Regions from separate parts of the Streptomyces diastaticus subsp. diastaticus genome, predicted to be linked through region 2. Evidence: riboswitches for the same ligand, from Rfam matches in the RefSeq annotation. Region 2 holds a riboswitch; the other holds the start of a gene.
The links. Region 2 has a riboswitch for S-adenosylmethionine ahead of Sdia_RS10810 (aminotransferase class V-fold PLP-dependent enzyme). Riboswitches for the same ligand answer to the same signal wherever they lie in the genome.
Positions count from the first base shown of each region.

Region 1 (6,484 bases), on a different contig from region 2:
CGCGCCTGTGCTCGGTAGGGTCGGCCGCATGGCCAGCCCCGCGCGCCCCTCGCCCCTGCCCCTGCCCGACACCGCCGCCGGGCGGGAGGGACTGGAAGCCCTGCTGGCCCGGCCCGGCGAGGCCGTGGTCGGGCTGGACTTCGACGGCACCCTCGCCCCGATCGTCTCCGACCCCGAGCGGGCCGGGGCCCACGCCGACGCCGTGCCCGCCCTCGCCCAACTGGCGCCCCTGGTGCGCTCGGTCGCGGTCATCACCGGGCGACCCGCCGAGCAGGCCGTGCTGCTGGGCGGTTTCGCCGACGAGGCCGGGCTCGGCCACCTCACCGTGCTCGGCCACTACGGCGCCCAGCGCTGGGACGCCGCCACCGGCGAGCTGCACACCCCCGAAGCGCCCCCCGGCCTCGCCGCCGCCCGCGCCGAACTGCCCGCCGTGCTGGCGGACGCCGGGGACCCGCCCGGCAGCTGGACCGAGGACAAGGGCCAGGCGTTCGCCGTCCACACCCGCCGCGCCGACGACCCCGAAGGGGCTTTCGCCGCCCTGCGCGGCCCCCTCGGCGGCCTCGCCGACCGCCACGGCCTCCATCTGGAGCCGGGCCGCCTCGTCCTGGAGATCCGCCCGCGCGGCGTCGACAAGGGTGTCGCCCTCACCGCGTACGTCGAGGAGACCGGCGCCGGGGCCGTGCTCTACGCCGGGGACGACCTCGGCGACCTGGCCGCCTACGACGCCATCGACCGGCTGCGCGAGCGGGGCGTGCCCGGCCTGCTGGTGTGCAGCGGTGACGAGGTCCCCGAACTGGCCTCCCGTGCCGACCTGGTCGTGCGGGGGCCCGGCCAGGTCGCCGCGCTGCTGGCGGGGATCGCCGAGACGGTCCGCCGGTCCTCCTGAGGCGCGGTGCCGGTCAGCCGCCCAGCGCCTCCAGCTGGTCCAGGAACCAGCGCTGGGGCGGCAGGGCCGTCGCGGCGGCCGCCAGGCGCTTGCTGCGCTCGGCGCGCTCCGAGGGCGGCATCATCAGGGCGTCGTGCAGGGCGCGGGCGGTGGCGCTCACGTCGTACGGGTTGACCGGCAGGGCGTCCTCGCCCAGCTCCTCGTAGGCGCCCGCCTCCCGGGAGAGCACCAGCGCCACACCCGCGTCGGAGACCACCGGGACCTCCTTGGCGACCAGGTTCATGCCGTCCCGGATCGGGTTGACCAGTGCCACGTCGGCCAGCCGGTAGGCGGCCAGCGACCGGGCGAAGTCGTCCTCGACGTGCAGCACCACCGGGGTCCAGCCGACCGTGCCGAACTGCTCGTTGATCTCGTCCGCGAGCGCCCGCACCGAGGCGGTGTACTCGCGGTAGACGGCCAGGTCCTGGCGCGAGGGGTAGGCGAAGGCGATGTGCACCACGCGACCGGTCCACTCCGGGTGGTCGAGGAGGAGCTGACGGTAGGCGAGCAGGCCGCGGACGATGTTCTTCGACAGCTCGGTGCGGTCCACCCGGACGATCGTCTTCCGGTCCGGCTGGCCGATCTGCTCCCGCAGTGCCCCCAGCCGGTCGTCCACATCGGTGCGGTGCGCCCGCTCCCGCAGGAACTCCGCGTCCGCGCCCAGCCCGTACACCCCGATCGCCGTCCGGCGCCCGTCGTACGACAGCTCCGCGCCACCGGCGCGTTCGGCGCCGAGGACGGACTGCGCGCAGTCCATGAAGGCACCCGCCCAGCGCTTGGTGAGGAAACCGAGGCGGTCCGCGCCGAGCAGGCCGGACAGGAGCTGGGCGGCGATGTCGTCGGGCAGCAGCCGGAAGTAGTCCGGCGGCGCCCACGGGGTGTGCGTGAAGTGCGAGATGCGCAGGTCGGGGCGGAGCGCGCGGAGCAGCCCCGGCACCAGCGCCAGGTGGTAGTCCTGCACCAGCACCGCCGCGCCCTCGGCCGCCTCGGCGGCCAGCGCCTCGGCGAACGCGCGGTTGTACGCCTCGTACGCCGCCCACTGCTCCCGGAACTCCGGACCGAAGGCCGGCTCCACCGGCGTCTGGTACAGCAGGTGATGGACGAACCACAGCACGGAGTTGGCGATGCCGTTGTACGCGGCGGCGTGCGTCTGCTCCGGGATGTCGAGCATCCGGACGCGCTGGCCGCCGGTGTCCTCCGGGTCCAGCGTGCCCGTCCCCGCCCGGCGGGCCGCCTCGCGGTCCCCCTCGCCCAGCGCGGCGCACACCCACAGCGTGGAGGCGTCCGAGCCGATCGCCGAGAGCCCCGACACGAGCCCGCCCCCGCCGCGCTTGGCGTCCAGCCCGCCGCCGGGCAGCAGCCCGTACGAGACGGGGCCGCGGTTGGAGGCGACCAGAATGCGCGCACTGTCAGCAGAAACAGCCATGCGGGCTACCTAGCCCCTTCCCGGGAGGCGTAAACGCCTGCCTCCCTCTCGCGCTTCGCTCGCCGCCCGACACGCCCCTCCGCTCCCGAGGCCGGTTGGTCGCGGGGCGGCCGGTCGGTGGGTGCGGGACGGCCCGGCCGGGGCGGGTGCCGCCCCGGCCCGGCGGTGTGTGTGCTCAGCCTGTTCTGCGGTGGTACGGGGCCGGAGGGCGGGTGTGGGCGGTGTGTTCGGGGAGGGGGTCCGGCGGGGGGTCCGTCAGACGGCCGCCGCGGTACTCGGTGATCTCGATCATCGGGGGTCGCTCCTCGGTGTCGACCTTCGTGGTGCGGGCGGCGAAGCCCTCCTCGCCGCGCTCGAACTGGGTCAGTTCCGGGCGGACCAGGTGGCCGCGGGCCAGCCGGAGCTGGGCGGTGCGGTAGATGGCGGCGGCCATGCGGCCGAGGGCCAGGCCGTCCTGGTGCCGGTGGACGCGGACGCCCACGTCGACCTGGGCCAGCGCGTCCAGTCCCACCGTGTGCAGGGCGTCCACCAGCAGACCCAGCTCCACGCCGTAGCCGACGGGGAACGGGAGCTGCTCCAGCAGGCCCCGGCGGACCGCGTACTCGCCGCCCAGCGGCTGGACGAAGCCCGCCAGGAGCGGCCAGTGCAGGTTGAGCACCGGGCGGGCCATGAGTTCGGTGACGCGGCCGCCCTGGCCGGCGGCCGAGCCGAGCGGGCGGTCGTACATCGCCTTGACGAAGTCGACGTCCGGGTCGGTCAGCAGCGGACCGACGATGCCGGAGACGAAGTCCGGCGAGAACTCCTTCAGGTCGGCGTCGACGAAGCAGACGATGTCACCGCTGGTGACCAGCAGTGACCGCCACAGCACCTCGCCCTTGCCGGGCAGGGCGGGCATCCTCGGCAGGATCGCGTCGCGGTGCACGACCCGGGCCCCGGCGTCGGCGGCCTCCCGCGAGGTGCGGTCGGTGGAACCGGAGTCGATCACCACCAGTTCGTCGACGAGCGGCACGGCCTCCATCAGCGAGCGGCGGATCTCCGCCACGATCGCCCCGACCGTCGCCTCCTCGTTCAGCGCGGGCAGCACGACGCTGATCGTCGACCCGCTGCCGCGTTTGGCCGCCACCAGTGCGCTCAGCGGCCGGTCGGCGGCGGACCAGGACCGCTTGGTGAGCCAGCGCTCCACCTCTTCGAGCACGTGATCGTCCCCTCATGTCCGGGTCATGTCCGAGGCCATGTCCTAGGTGATGTCCCATGATCCCCCCGCGCCTCCGCGCGGCCTCGGGGGAGGGCGCGCGACCGAAGACGCGACCGACTACGAGGGGGCGGGCGGGCCGGCCGCGCTGCCGGCCCCGGGTCCCATCTCGCGGTTCGGACGACCCACACAACTGTCCAAGCCGTCGGTTACAGTCTTGAACAACGCGCGTGACCATCGCATGTCGAGAGACGTGCGCGGTGCGCACGACAAACGCGTTCGGCCCCGCCAGACAAGGGATCCGACGCCATACCGCTCATCCAGAGGGGCAGAGGGACACGGCCCGTTGAAGCCCCGGCAACCCTCCGGTCGGTACTCCCGACGCGTGTTCCACCCGCGTCCGGCGAGGCTCCCGGCTCGGGAAGGTGCCAATTCCGTCTCGCGGCGAGATGCGTCGCGAGGAAGATGAGGAGAAAGGGCCTCGCCGTCATGGCTGTGCACACCGTCGCCACCACCCCCGCCACCCCCTCGCAGGACGCCCCCGCGGTCGACCTCGGTCCCGCCGTCGCCCTCTCCTGCCGCGAGTGCGGCGAGCGCTTCCCGCTCGGCCCGGTCTTCGCCTGCGTGAGCTGTTTCGGGCCCCTGGAGGTCGCCTACGACCTGCCGACCGGTGACCCGCAGGCCCTGCGCGCCGCCATCGAGGCCGGCCCGGACAACATCTGGCGGTACGCCCCGCTGCTGCCCGTCCCCGCCGACGTCGCCACCAAGCCCAGCCTGAACCCGGGCTTCACCCAACTGGTCAAGGCCGACCACCTCGCCGCCGAGCTGGGCGTCACCGGCGGCCTGTACGTCAAGGACGACTCCGGCAACCCGACGCACTCCTTCAAGGACCGCGTCGTCGCCATCGCCGTCGAGGCCGCCCGCGCCTTCGGCTTCACCACCCTCTCCTGCTCCTCCACGGGCAACCTCGCGGGTGCCGTCGGCGCCGCCGCCGCCCGCGCGGGCTTCCGCTCCTGCGTCTTCATCCCGCACGACCTGGAACAGGGCAAGGTCGTCATGGCCGCGGTCTACGGCGGCGACCTGGTCGGCATCGAGGGCAACTACGACGACGTGAACCGCTTCTGCTCCGAGCTGATCGGCGACCCGCTCGGCGAGGGCTGGGGCTTCGTCAACGTCAACCTGCGCCCGTACTACGGCGAGGGCTCCAAGTCCCTGGCCTACGAGATCGCGGAGCAGCTCGGCTGGCGGCTGCCCGACCAGATCGTGATCCCGGTCGCCTCCGGCTCGCAGCTCACCAAGATCGACAAGGGGTTCAAGGAGCTGATCGCGCTCGGACTGGTCGAGGACCGCCCGTACAAGATCTTCGGTGCCCAGGCAGAGGGCTGCTCGCCGGTCTCCACCGCCTACAAGGCCGGGCACGACGTGGTCCGCCCGCAGAAGCCCGACACCATCGCCAAGTCGCTCGCCATCGGCAACCCGGCCGACGGTCCCTACGTCCTGGACATCGCCCGGCGCACCGGGGGCGCCGTCGAGGACGTGGACGACGCGCAGGTGGTCGACGCCATCAAGCTGCTCGCCCGCACCGAGGGCATCTTCGCGGAGACCGCGGGCGGCGTGACCGTCGGCGTCACCCGCAAGCTCGTCGAGGCCGGGCTGATCGACCCGTCCCTGACCACCGTCGTCCTCAACACCGGCGACGGACTGAAGACCCTGGACGCCGTGGCGCCCACCACCGGGCCGACCGCGACGATCCGGCCCGACCTGGACGCGTTCCGCGCCGCAGGGCTCGCCACCTCCTGACGCCGCCCGCGTCCCCACCCGTCCCGTCGCCCCAGCTTCCGGAAGGCACTCCCATGAGCGTCAACGTCCGCATCCCCACCATCCTGCGCACCTACACCGACGGCCGGTCCGAGGTCGCCGCCGAGGGCGCGACCCTCGCCGAGGTCATCGCCGACCTGGAGAAGAACCACGCCGGCATCGCCGCCCGCGTCCTCGACGACCAGGGCAAGCTCCGCCGCTTCGTCAACGTCTACGTCAACGACGACGACGTCCGCTTCGAGCAGGGGCTCCAGACCGCCACGCCCGACGGCGCCGGCATCTCGATCATCCCCGCCGTCGCCGGCGGCTGCTGAGCCGCCGCGCCACACCGGCGCACCCGCACCACCGAATTGCCCTCTCCGCTCCATTCCCCCCGGGGAAAGCGGAGGGGGCAATTCTGCATGGTTGAACGCGATAGAGTTGGGGAACAGCCTCCCGCGTTTGTGCCGGGAGCATATGAGCCGCCGTTCTTTCCCCGGCGAACAGCGGACGAAGTGGCCCAGGCATTCGCCCCCTTGCGTGCCTTTTGCCGGGCCCGACTTGCCCGCAACTCCGGTGCATCCTCCCGGTTCCGTCCTTCTCCGGCCCTCGGATTTCTCGTCCGACTGACCTGTTGCAGACGGCAGTTGGGCAGATACATTCAGCGGCGGTCGACGCGTTCCGGCGCACACCCCCGACCGCGGGTTGGGGGGTGAGGTCTGACCCGGGTCCGCGAAGTGCGGGCCTGTGCAAGGGCCAGTAATAGGGGAGTTAGGCATGGCTCAGGGCACCGTCAAGTGGTTCAACGCGGAGAAGGGCTACGGCTTCATCGCGGTCGACGGTGGTGCGGATGTATTCGTCCACTACAGCGCGATCCAGATGGACGGCTACCGCACCCTTGAAGAGGGTCAGAGGGTCGAATTCGAGATCTCGCAGGGGCAGAAGGGGCCGCAGGCGGACATGGTCCGCGTGGCCGCCTGAGGCGCCGACCGCACCACACTCACCAGAGGGCCCGCTCCCGTGACAGGGGGCGGGCCCTCTGCCATGGCCGGGCCCTGCGCGCCGCCCGGGCTCTGCGGCCTCAGGCGCCGGCGGGCCGAGGTGGTGCGGTCCGGGCGCGACGCGGCGCCGGGGAGCGGACGGG
Region 1 is NZ_BLLN01000002.1:226,374-232,857, reverse strand. Features, by position in the region: gene otsB (trehalose-phosphatase) at 29-886, shown strand; gene Sdia_RS02790 (alpha,alpha-trehalose-phosphate synthase (UDP-forming)) at 900-2,351, opposite strand; gene Sdia_RS02785 (glucosyl-3-phosphoglycerate synthase) at 2,527-3,546, opposite strand; SAM riboswitch class I at 3,857-4,015, shown strand; gene thrC (threonine synthase) at 4,033-5,343, shown strand; gene Sdia_RS02775 (MoaD/ThiS family protein) at 5,397-5,675, shown strand; gene Sdia_RS02770 (cold-shock protein) at 6,118-6,321, shown strand.
Region 1: linked by a shared signal. The riboswitch ahead of thrC (threonine synthase) and the one ahead of Sdia_RS10810 (aminotransferase class V-fold PLP-dependent enzyme) in region 2 are both predicted to bind S-adenosylmethionine.

Region 2 (6,484 bases):
ACGACCTGATCGCCATGGTCCGCGTGCCGCGCCACGACGATCTGGCCGACGTGATCCCCGGGCGGATCAGCAAGATCGAGGGGGTCGAGGGCACCGACACGCACGTGGCCTTCCGCACGTACTCCCAGCACGACCTCGAAGCCGCCTTCGCCATCGGCCTCGACAGCTGACCCGCGGCGTGCCGGCCGGCGTCCGGCCGGCCGCCGGCAACCGGGTGGCCGCCAGGATGCAGAAGCCCTCATCCGGCCCTCGTCCCCGCCACCGGGTCGTCCCGGCAGGCTGCGGACATGGCTGTCTCCCACCGGGTGGCGCCCCTCTCCGCCGCCGTCGCGCTACCGCTGGGCCATCGCGGCGGCCAGCTTCGCGCTCGCCGACGGCCCCGACCCGCGCGAGGCGCCTCGCGCGAGCCCGCGCGCAGCTCGCCGAGCACGCACTCGGGGCCTGCGCTGGAGAACGAGGACGGACAGCGCGGCGAGACCCCTCCCGGTAGGCGGTGACGAGGTCGGCCGCCTGGTGCGCGCGACGCCGCCGGACGCTTCGAGTTCGAGCCCCGGTGAAGATGGGGAGCGGCTTCCCCTCGACCGGCCCCGCGGACCCGCCGCAGCAGAGCCGTCCGCTCCCCTCCGCCGCCGAGGACCGCGGCGATGACGGCCGCGCCCCCTCCCCCGGCCCTCCGTCTCCCTCTCCCCGAGCGGCCCGGACCACGGCGACGGGGACGACGGCTGCCTCCGTCCCGCACCGGATGTCCGCCCGGGTCCGTATCCCGCTCTTGCTGCTGGTCGCCCTGGCGGCGGTGGCCGCGACGACCCGGTCCGTCCTGCTGCGGGACGTCGACCACCGGGTGGAGCGCCTCCTCTCCCGGCGGACGGGTGGGCTCACCGCCGCCTGCGGACGCGGCGCCGCCCCTTCCACCGGCGCCCGCTTCCACGACGCGAGACGTCTGCTGCGGGTCTTCCTGGAGCGCCAGTACGCCGGCCCGGGCGAGGAGTCGACCGGCCTGGTCGGCCGCGCCGGCGGCCGGGCGCCCGGCAACGCGGGAAGCGGGGCGGCGGTTCGGCCTTGAGGGCGGTGAGCCCCGCCCCGGACGGGCGGACGCCGCGCGGCGGGGTGCCCGCCGGGGTGGCGCGCCGCGCCACGCTCTCCGGCCGGCACCGGCACCGGCCGGCACCCTCGGCGCGGGGTACGGCACGGCGCCGGGCGTGGGCGCGTGCGGCGGCGTCCTGCCCGCGTCGGTGGGGCTGGCGCAGGCGCTGGGCCGGGGCGGGGAGCTCCTCACCGACACCCCCGAGCGGGCGCTCAGGATGGTGGTGCTGGGGCCCGGCCCGATCGCGGCGGCCGGGCCGGCCGTCGCAGCCGCCGTTCAGACGGCCGGGACCCAGCGACCGTCGACGGTGCGGTAGTCCAGCCGGGCACCGGTGGTGACCAGCTCCCGGACGGCCCCCAGGAACCGTTCGACGTGCTCCTCGGGTGTGCCCGCGCCGAAGCTGACCCGGACCGCGCTGAGCGCCTGCCCGTCGGTCTCCTCGGGGGCGCCGCACTCGCCGGGCTCGGTCCGGCCGGCCTCCAGCAGGGTGCGGACCAGTGGGTGGGCGCAGAACAGGCCGTCGCGGACCCCGATGGCGTACTCGGCGGAGAGCGCGGCGGCCAGGTGCGAGCTGTGCCAGCCCTCGGCGGTGAAGGAGACCACGCCCACCCGGTCGGCGTCGTCGCCGAAGAGGGTCAGGACGCGGATGCCGGGCAGCTCGGCGAGGCCGGTGAGCAGCCGCTCCAGAAGCGCCTGCTCACGGGCGGCGAGCCGGTCCTGCCCGGCCTCGGTGAGCGCGGAGCAGGCGGCGGCGACGGCGTAGGCGCCGATGACGTTGGGCGAGCCGGCCTCGTGCCGGGCGGCCCCGGTGTGCCAGGCGACGTCCACCCCGCCGTCCTCGGCGCGGGTGACGGTGCGGCTGGCACCGCCCCCGGCGAGGTAGGGCTCGGCGGCGCGCAGCCAGTCGGCGCGCCCGGCCAGCACCCCGGCGCCGAAGGGGGCGTACAGCTTGTGGCCGGAGAAGGCGACCCAGTCGACGTCCAGCTCGGTGAGCGAGACGGGCCGGTGCGGGGCGAGCTGGGCGGCGTCCAGGACGATGCGGGCACCGTGCGCGTGGGCGGCGGCGGCCAGTTCGCGGACCGGCCAGATCTCCCCGGTGACGTTGGAGGCACCGGTGACGCAGACCAGCGCGGGGCCGTACGGGTCGCGGGCGGCGAGCGCCCGCTCCAGGGTGCGGACTGCCTCGTCGTGGCCGCTGGGCGCGTCGAGGACGGTGAGGCGGGCCGAGCGCCAGGGCAGCAGGGCGGCGTGGTGCTCGGTCTCGAAGACGAAGACCTCGCACCCCTCGGGGAGCGCCCCGGCCAGCAGGTTGAGGGAGTCGGTGGTGGAGCGGGTGAAGAGGAGTTCGTCGTCGGGGCGGCAGCCGAGGAAGGCGGCGACGGTGGCCCGGCTCCGTTCGAAGAGGTCGGTGGAGAGCTGGGAGAGGTGCCCGGCGCCCCGGTGGACGCTGCCGTAGTACGGGGCGTAGGCGGCGACGTCGTCCCACACCCGCTTCAGGGCGGGAGCGCTGGCGGCGTAGTCGAGGGCGGCGTAGCTCCGCTCGCCGCCGGTGGCGAGCGGGACGCTGATCCCGGCACCCAGAACGGGCAACGGGGCGCAAATCGCCGACTCGACGGTGGCGTGGAGGGCGGTGACGGTCATGGGGGCTCCCGGAGCGGTGGGCGGCGGGGCGCGGCGGCGCCCCGGCGGCGAGGACGGAGAAGGGTGTGCGGGGTGGGGCAACCGCGGCCCGGGCCCGGGGAGTCCCCCGGACGTACGGCGTCCTGCCTCGCCTTCCCGGGATCGCCGGGCCCCCGCCCGGACAGGGCGGGGACGCCACGGGGACCGGCCCGGCACAGCCGGGGGCTCGGAAAAGGGGGGAGGGATGGACGCGGTCGGGCCGACCGGCCCTAACGCATTCGCTTGCTCACGAGAACCGCTCCCTCGAAGGACCAGGACCCCTGGACACTCGCCCCGAAGGGGCGCGAGGGGTCCGCGCTTGCCGCGGACGGACTGACCACGGCCTGGTCTTCACCCGGGGCACCCCGCCACGGACGGAGGGTTGCCGGACAGCGGGCCGGGGCCGTAGTCGCTGTCACTCATGACCTGTCGGCATCCTGCCACACTGGCGCGGACGCGCAAGGCGCGGTCCGGCATACGGACCGCGCCCCGTCTGTACGCGCGCTCAACGGCCTTTCACGGGCCGGGAGTTCCCCAGTGCCGGTTCACCGGTGGGAGGCGGCCACCCAGCGCTCCAGGGCCGCCTGGGCCCGGCCGGAGTCGAGGGAGTCGGCCGCCAGCAGCATCCCGTCGGCGATCCGCTCGGTGAGCGGCGCGGCCGAGGGACGCAGCGCCGCGAGGGCGGCGGCGGAGTTGAGCAGGACCGCGTCACGGACCGGGCCCGTCTCCCCGGCGAGGAGCCTGCGGGCCACGTCCGCGTTGTAGGAGGCGTCGGCGCCGCGCAGCGCCTCCACCGGCACCAGGTCGATACCGACGTCGCGCGGGTCGAAGGTCTCCTCGCGCACCTCCCCGTCCCGCACCAGCCAGACCCGGGAGGTGGCGGTGATGGTCAGCTCGTCGAGCCCGTCGTCGCCCCGGAAGACCAGCGCGGAGGAGCCGCGTTCCGCGAGGACGCCCGCGATGATCGGCGCCACGCGGGCGTCCGCGACCCCGGTGGCCTGGGCGCGGACCCGGGCCGGATTGGTGAGCGGGCCCAGGTAGTTGAAGACGGTGCGGATACCCAGTTCTCTGCGGGCGGCGGCGACGTGTCTGAGCGCCGGGTGGAAGCGGACCGCGAAGCAGAAGGTGATCCCGGCCTCCTCCGCGACCTCGGCGACCCGGTCGGGCGAGAGCTCCAGGTTGACGCCGAGCTTCTCCAGGACGTCGGAGGCGCCCGAGGCGGAGGAGGCGGCCCGGCTGCCGTGTTTGACGACCTTGGCGCCCGTCCCGGCGATCACGATGGAGGACATGGTGGAGATGTTGACCGTACGGGCGCCGTCGCCGCCGGTGCCGACGATGTCCACGCTCTCGCCGGGGACGTCGATGGTGCGGGCGTGCGCGTACATGCCGCGGACCAGGCCGCTGATCTCCTGGACCGTCTCCCCTTTGGCCCGCAGCGCGACGGCGAAGCCGGCGATCTGCGCGTCGGTTGCCTCACCGCGCATGATCCGCTCCATCGCCCAGGCTGTCGCCTCCGCGCTCTGGTCCCGGCCGTCCAGCAGACCGTTGAGGACCTCCGGCCAGGAACGGACCGCCGTGGTGTCGCCTCCAGCGGGGTGCGCAGCGCTCATGGTCGCTCCTGGTTCGTCTCGTCCTGCGGGATGCTCCACCCTAACCAAGGCCCACAACGGCCTGGAGCCCCGTCCAGCGAATGGACGGGGCTCCGGCGTGGCGATCAGTCGATCAGGGTGGCGTGGAGGTCAGTGGTGGCCGTGGCCTTCCTGGATCTCCCGGTACTCCTCGGTCGTCGGCTTGGGGATCTGCGTCCCCTCGCCGAAGTAGGCGTTGGAGAGCTTGGCCCGGAGCTTCTCGCTGCCCTTGACCTTGCGCTCCACACCGTTCTCGTCGACCGTCGGGCCGACCTCGACCGGCTTGTACTGCTCGTGCTGGGTGAGGGTGTGCAGCTGCTCCTGGCTGAGCGGCTCGTGGACCTCGATGAACTCACCGTGCGGCAGCCGCTTGATGATGCCGGACTCGCGTCCGTGCAGCACCTTCTCGGCGTCCCGCCGCTGGAGCCCCAGGCAGATCCGCTTGGTGACGATGAAGGCGATGACCGGTCCGGCGAAGAAGCCGATCCGGACGAACCAGGTGATCGCGTTGATCGACAGGTGGAAGTGGGTCGCCCAGAGGTCGTTTCCACCACCCACCAGGGTGATCATGTACATCGTGATCCAGGCGACACCGAGCGCGGTGCGCGTCGGGGCGTTGCGCGGGCGGTCCAGGATGTGGTGCTCGCGCTTGTCGCCGGTGATCCAGGACTCGATGAACGGGTAGAGCGCCATCGCGCCCAGCACCAGGCCGAAGACCACCAGCGGGATGAAGACGCCCAGGACCAGGGTGTGGCCGAGGAAGTTGATCTCCCAGCCGGGCATCACCCGGACGAGACCCTCGGCGAAGCCCATGTACCAGTCCGGCTGGGCTCCGGTACCCACCATGTCCGGCCGGTAGGGACCGATCCCCCAGATGGGGTTGATGGTCGCGATGGCCGCGACCGCCGCGATGACGCCGAAGACGAGGAAGAAGAAGCCTCCGGCCTTCGCCATGTAGACCGGCATCAGCGGCATGCCCACGACGTTCTTGTTGGTCCGGCCGGGGCCGGGGAACTGCGTGTGCTTGTGGTAGAAGACCAGGATCAGGTGGGCCACCACGAGGCCGAGCATGATGCCCGGCAGCAGCAGGATGTGGATCGAGTAGAACCTGGCCACGAAGTCCGTGCCGGGGAACTCGCCGCCGAACAGGAACATCGAGATGTACGTACCGACGATCGGCACGGACAGGATCGCACCCTGCGTGAACCGCACACCGGTGCCCGACAGCAGGTCGTCCGGGAGCGAGTAACCGGTGAACCCGGTGAACATGCCGAGGACGAACAGCAGGAAACCGAACAGCCAGTTGATCTCACGCGGCTTGCGGAAGGCGCCCGTGAAGAAGACGCGCATCATGTGCACGAACATGCCGGCGACGAAGATCAGCGCGGCCCAGTGGTGGATCTGCCGGATGAGCAGACCACCGCGGACCTCGAAGCTGATGTCGAGCGTCGAGGCGTAGGCCTCGGACATCAGCACGCCCTGCATCGGCTCGTAGACCCCGTGGTACTCCACCTCGTTCATCGACGGGTGGAAGAACAGCGTCAGGTACACACCCGTGAGGATGATGATGATGAAGCTGTAGAGGCAGATCTCGCCGAGCATGAAGGACCAGTGGTCCGGGAAGACCTTGCGCAGGTTGGCCTTGGCGAGGGAGTAGATCCCCAGCCTGCCGTCTGCCCAGTCCGCCACCCGCTCGCCCGCGGGGGCCTTGCCCCGCTGCTCGTCGGCGGGCGCTGTGGTCGTGTTACTCATCCGCGCTCCCAGAAGGCAGGACCGACGGGCTCATCGAAGTCGCCGAGGGCTTGCAGGTAGCCCTCGTCGTTCAGGCCGATGCGCAACTGCGGCAGGGCGTGTCCGGCGGGGCCGAAGATGACCCGGGCACCGTCGGAGAGGTCGAAGGTGGACTGGTGGCACGGGCAGAGCGCGTGGTGCGTCTGCTGCTCGTAGAGGCTGATGGGGCAGCCGACGTGGGTGCAGATCTTGGAGAAGGCCACGATGCCCTCGTGCGACCAGTCGAGCTCGCGCTTGTCCTTGATGTCCTCCGGCTGGAGCCGGACGATCATCAGGGCCGCCTTGGCGATCTCGTTCATGAAGCCGTGGTCGTGCTCCTCCA
Region 2 is NZ_BLLN01000003.1:538,428-544,911, reverse strand. Features, by position in the region: gene Sdia_RS10820 (Lrp/AsnC family transcriptional regulator) at 1-170, shown strand, start outside; gene Sdia_RS10815 (hypothetical protein) at 743-1,063, shown strand; gene Sdia_RS10810 (aminotransferase class V-fold PLP-dependent enzyme) at 1,361-2,725, opposite strand; SAM riboswitch class IV at 3,054-3,170, opposite strand; gene trpD (anthranilate phosphoribosyltransferase) at 3,289-4,353, opposite strand; gene qcrB (cytochrome bc1 complex cytochrome b subunit) at 4,483-6,123, opposite strand; gene qcrA (cytochrome bc1 complex Rieske iron-sulfur subunit) at 6,120-6,484, opposite strand, start outside.